Linked DNA regions of Prochlorococcus marinus CUG1417. The protein of the gene in region 1 interacts with the protein of each later gene in a pairwise test. Links are inferred from orthologs where the notes say so. Each region holds a gene or a part of one and is shown in the gene's direction. Other genes may lie near its edges.

Region 1 (3,035 bases):
ATATCTTTTTTTAAGCAAAACGAAAATTGGAGTGACCTACTAAATCTTTCTTTGAGTTGTAAAAATAATATTTTGGGATTAAAAATAAATGGATCAAAAATTCCTCCTATTGAAATTTTTAGTCATTCATCAAGTAATTCTTTAAACGCAAAAACTCTCGTTATATTTTTAGAAAAAAATTGTGATATTGAATTATTACAAGTAAATCTTGGTAAAGAAAACTCTTCATTATCGCAATCAACTTTCTTTTGCTTAAATGAAAATAGTTCCGTAAATCATGGTGTTGTTTCTTACGGTGAAAACAGATCAAATTTATTAAATTCTCTCAATGTAATTCAACAAAAAAATAGTGCATACAACTTAGGATCTTTACATTTCAAATTCAATTACGCGAGATTTGAAATTAGTATTAAACAATCTGCGGGAAACGCTAAGACAAATATCAAAGGTATGCAAATAACAAAAAAAGATGAGCAAATTTCAACCTATACAAAAATAGACTTTAATGGCCCAAATGGATTTCTAGATCAAATTAATAAATCACTTGCTGATGATAAATCACATGCAATATTTGAAGGTTCAATAATAGTTCCGAAAATTGCCCAGAGAACTAATGCTTCCCAATTAAGCAGAAATTTACTTTTATCAAATCTCGCGCAAATAGATACCAAACCTCAATTAGAAATAATTGCTGATGATGTCAAATGCAAACATGGAGCTACTATTTCGCAACTAAATGAAGAAGAACTTTTTTATATGCGAACAAGAGGGATCACATTAACAGAAGCAAGTAAACTACAATTAAGTTCTTACTTTCAAGAAATAATTTCATTTATTCCCATTTCAAAAGATAGATGGGATTTGCTTGATAAACTTTTAAATGAGAATTAATGGAAACGATTCAAAATTTTCCTGAAATAACGAAGAAAGACTTTCCTCTTTTAAATAAGAACTTAAAAAGTAATGAGCAAATTATTTATTTAGATCATGCTGCGACAACACAAAAACCAATACAAGTCTTAAAAAAAATTAATGAATATTACAAAAACTTTAATGCCAATGTACATAGAGGGGCACATCAATTAAGTGCTAAAGCAACAGAAGAATTTGAAAATGCACGATATTTAATTAGCAAATATATAAAAGCGAATTCAACAAAAGAAATTATTTTCACAAGAAATGCTACTGAAGCAATCAATCTAGTAGCTAGATCATGGGGCGAATATTCATTAAAAGAAAACGATGAAATTCTCTTATCAATAATGGAGCATCATAGCAATATTGTTCCATGGCAAATGGTTGCAGCAAAAAATAAATGCAAATTAAAATTTATAGGTATAGATAAAGATGGAAAATTAGATATAGACGACTTTAAATCAAAACTAACATCTAGAACTAAACTTGTTAGCCTAGTACATATTAGTAATACTCTAGGTTGCTGTAATCCAATCAAAGAAATAACTAAATTAGCTAAACAAAAAGGTTCTTTAGTATTAATAGATGCATGCCAAAGTTTGGCTCATCAAAAACTGGATGTGATTGATCTTAATATAGATTTTTTAGCTGGATCAGGACACAAACTTTGTGGCCCTACAGGTATTGGTTTCCTCTGGTCAAGAAAAGAAATCCTAGAAAAAATTCCTCCTCTCTTTGGAGGTGGCGAAATGATTCAAGATGTTTTTGAAGAGACAAGTACTTGGGCAGAACTACCACACAAATTTGAAGCTGGAACTCCAGCCATTGCAGAAGCAATAGGTCTTGCAGAAGCAATTAATTATATTAACAATATTGGATTGAATGAAATTCATGAATATGAAAAGACTATTACTAAATATTTATTTGAAAAATTAACTAAAATAGAAGATATTGAAATCATAGGTCCATCGCCAGAGATAGATCCAGACAGAGCCTCACTTGCCACCTTTTATATAAAAAATATACATTCAAATGATATTGCTGAAATTCTTGATTTAAAAGGAATTTGCATAAGAAGTGGCCACCATTGCTGTCAACCTCTTCACAGATACATTGGAATTAAATCAACGGCTAGGATCAGCATGAATTTCACAACCAATAAGGAAGAAATTGATATGTTTATAGAAAAATTAAAAGATACTATTAATTTTCTAAAAATCAATTCTTAAATATTCAGAGCATTTTTTAAAAATTCCTGAGATTTTTGCATTACTAATTCTTTATTTTCAATATTTCTAAAACCATGCCCTTCATTATCAAAAAAAATAACTTCTGAATATTTATTATTCTGAATCAAAATTTCTTGAATTTTCAAAGTTTGTTTATATGAAATAACTGTATCTTTTTTTCCATGAAACAATAAGATAGGTTTTTTTATTTTGTTAATATGATTTATTGGTGATCTATTTATATAATCATCATGGTTTTTTGCATAATTTCCTACCAAAGAATTTAAATAATCTTTTTCAAACCTATGAGTGTTGTAATGCATATCCTTCAAATCAATAACAGGATATTTACAAATTGCTGCTGTAAAAATAGAACCATATAATAAACAATTAAAAGCAGTTAACCCACCAGCACTATTCCCAAAAATTACTACTTTTTCACTATCAACTTTATTTGATTTAATCAATTCAAGGGCTAGTGCTTTGCAATCATAAGAATCAACAATACCCCATTTATAATTCAACCTCTCTCTATATGCTTTGCCAAATCCTGATGATCCTCCATAATTGACTTCAGCAACAAAAAATCCTTTAGATGTCCAATATTGAACTTCAGAATTATATGATCCATCAAAACATGAAGTTGGTCCGCTATGTGCTCTAACAAGGAGCGGTGGCTTTCTAAATTTTTCAACAAGCGGCTTATAAAGAAAAGAATGGGTAGATTGAGCCTCAAAACCTTTAAACCAAAATGTTTCAGGTTTTGAACAATCTTTTATATGATCAAAAAATATCTGCTCAGAAAAATTTGATAAAACTTTTTTTGCAAAATCAATTTCAAATACAATTCCAAAAAAATCAGATCCATAACCTTTAAAAAGAACTTTTTCC
Region 2 (2,763 bases), 900 kb from region 1 along the record:
TATGGAATTATTGAAGTAAAAAATGAAAAAAAGATTTTATTAGATTGTGGAGTTATTGAGACGGGAAAAAATAAAAAAGAAGAAGATAGACTTTATGAGATATTCAAAGATCTTAGTGAATTAATAAATTATTGGAATCCAAATATAGCAGCAGTAGAAAAGTTTTTCTTTTATAGATCAAGCACTACTATAAGTGTTGTGCAGGCTAGAGGAGTAATTATGATGGTACTGGCCTCTAAAAAAATTCATGTTAGTGAATATTCCCCCGCTCAGATAAAGTTAACTATTGCTGGGTCTGGAAAGGCCTCTAAGAAAGAAGTTCTTGATGCGGTTATGTATGACCTAAAACTTAAAAAACCTCCAAAACCTGACGATTCGGCAGATGCACTGGCTATAGCACTCACAAAACTTAATGAAGAAGGCTTCAACTGAAGATTAAATATGACTATCTTTGAAAGAAAGAAATTGGAGAGGGATACCTTTAGAAAACTTAGAAATGAGATTTCCCTTAATCAAAAAGAAAATGTAGAAAAAAATGTAAAATTATATGTTGATTCATTTCTTAAGGAATATAAAAAAATTGGTTATATAGCTATATATTGGCCTCTAAAAAATGAAGTAGATATTAGAAGTCTTAAGGAAAAATTTTCTTTAGCTTTGCCCAGATGTAAAGATAAAAAAGAGTTGTTATTTTATCCATGGGATGGAAGACTTCTTACGAAAGACTCTGAAGGGATACTAAGTCCAAATGACTCTTTTGCATTAAGTCATAATCAAATAAGTATGATTCTTGTTCCATGTCTTTCTGTGGATAAAAATTTAATAAGATTAGGTTATGGAGGAGGTTATTTTGATAAATTAAGAAAAGATAAAAATTGGAGAAATGTTCCATGCATAGGAGTCTTAACTTCCAATTGTGTCAGTACGATTCCATTAACCAGAGCTGAGTGGGATATCCCTTTATCAGGCTTTATCACAGAAAAAGAAATACTTGTATAATAAGAGATCAACGGGCGGTCTATTAATAGTTTTTAAAAAAATGGAAAACCAAGAAAAATACAATAACTTATCAAAATTAGTTGAAAAGTTGAAGAAATCGGAAGATCCAAAAAGAAAATATGAATACATTTTGTGGTTAGGCAAAAAATTGAATGAACCAGATAGTAAGATCTTAGTTGAAGAAAATAAGGTTAAGGGGTGCGTTTCAGAAGTTTTTGTTAAGGCAACTATCAAAGCCGGTAAATTATTTTGGGAAGGATATTCTGATGCTCTAATAACAAAGGGTTTGTTGGCATTTCTAATTAGTGGATTAAATGAGTTAACACCAAATGAAGTTGTTGAAATAGATAAGAAATTTATAGAAGATACTGGTTTGAAAAAAAGCTTAACTCCTTCTCGATCAAATGGTTTTTTAAACATTTTATTGAAAATGCAGTCTCAAGCACATGAATTTTTGTAGGTCTAATAATATAAAATTAAACTCAAAGTAATAAGAAATAAAAAATGAGAAAATGCAAAATTGGCATAGTAGGTTTTGGAACTGTAGGTTCAGGAATTTATAAAATATTAAGTTCTGAAATTGATTCACATCCAATTCTAGAAGAAATAGAAATTGTAAAAATAGCAGTTAAAGATCTCAGTAAAAAAAGGGATGTTGAGCTAGATAATAATTTACTAACGGATGATCCATTTGAATTAATTAATGACCCCTCCATAGATGTAATTGTTGAAGTAATGGGAGGGGTTGATTTAGCGAAAGATATTATTCTACGATCATTAAAATCAGGCAAATCTGTTGTCACAGCAAATAAAGCAGTCATTGCAAGATATGGAGAAGAAATATACAAAACTGCTGCTAAGGAAGGAGTTTATATACTGTCAGAGGCAGCAGTCTGCGGAGGGATTCCAATAATTGAACCATTAAAAAGATCATTAAAGAGTAACTGCATAAAAAAAATGGTTGGGATAATAAATGGCACAACAAATTTTATTCTTTCAAAGATGGCAAATGAAAAAGCTGATTATAAGGAAACGTTAAAATTGGCGCAAAGTCTTGGTTATGCAGAATTTGATCCAACTGCAGATGTTGAGGGACATGACGCTGCTGATAAGATTTCTATTCTTAGTGAACTCGCATTTGGGGGGAAAATTAAAAGAGACGAAATACATTCAGAGGGCATTAGTAGCATTAATTTAAAGGATATCGAATATGCGAATAAATTAGGATTTGAAATAAAACTTTTGGCACTTTCCGAAAGGCAACAAATTAATAGTAATGATTCACTTGCTTTGAATATTTGGGTAGGCCCTTCATTGATTCCAAAATCTCATCCATTGGCAACAGTTATGGGAGTTAATAATGCATTATTGATAGAGGCTGATCCTCTTGGAGAAATAATGTTGTATGGTCCAGGTGCAGGCAGAGGTCCAACTTCTGCATCAGTAGTATCAGATATATTAAATCTGCATGCCGTGTCAGAAAAAAATAATAATTCAGTTGATCCATTACTATCTTTTGATTTCTGGAGAAAATGTCATATCATAGAATCTTCTTTAATAAATAAAAAAAATTACCTTAGAATTATCTGTCTTGATAGTCCTGGCGTAATAGGAAAGATTGGAGATATTTTTGGTAATAATAATGTATCAATCGAATCAATTGTGCAACTAGATGCAACTGAGGATAAAGCCGAAATTGTTGTTATAACTCATGAGGTGAATAATGGAAGTTTTGAGAAATCGAAAGATCAAATAAATTCGCTT

The links. The genes of interacting proteins can lie anywhere in the genome.
Region 2: the proteins of HA140_RS00375 (region 1) and HA140_RS05680 interact in binary tests that used the Escherichia coli proteins (3 or more experiments, as listed by UniProt). The link is inferred for Prochlorococcus marinus CUG1417 from one-to-one orthologs.

Annotation. Positions count from the first base shown.
Region 1 is NZ_JAAORN010000001.1:73,928-76,962, reverse strand. The notes cover bases 18-3,017. They hold HA140_RS00375 (SufS family cysteine desulfurase), read left to right. Parts: upstream 18-890; coding sequence 891-2,144; downstream 2,145-3,017. Other genes in these bases: HA140_RS00370 (alpha/beta hydrolase family protein), read right to left, coding at 2,141-3,017; HA140_RS00380 (SufD family Fe-S cluster assembly protein), read left to right, coding at 18-891. In the rest of the region: more of HA140_RS00380, read left to right, coding at 1-17; more of HA140_RS00370, read right to left, coding at 3,018-3,035. UniProt on the Escherichia coli protein: Cysteine desulfurases mobilize the sulfur from L-cysteine to yield L-alanine, an essential step in sulfur metabolism for biosynthesis of a variety of sulfur-containing biomolecules.
Region 2 is NZ_JAAORN010000001.1:970,336-973,098, reverse strand. Bases 22-2,749 are described here. They hold HA140_RS05680 (SufE family protein), read left to right. Parts: upstream 22-1,039; coding sequence 1,040-1,459; downstream 1,460-2,749. Other genes in these bases: HA140_RS05675 (homoserine dehydrogenase), read left to right, coding at 1,504-2,749; HA140_RS05685 (5-formyltetrahydrofolate cyclo-ligase), read left to right, coding at 442-999; ruvC (crossover junction endodeoxyribonuclease RuvC), read left to right, coding at 22-432. In the rest of the region: more of ruvC, read left to right, coding at 1-21; more of HA140_RS05675, read left to right, coding at 2,750-2,763. UniProt on the Escherichia coli protein: Participates in cysteine desulfuration mediated by SufS. Cysteine desulfuration mobilizes sulfur from L-cysteine to yield L-alanine and constitutes an essential step in sulfur metabolism for biosynthesis of a variety of sulfur-containing biomolecules.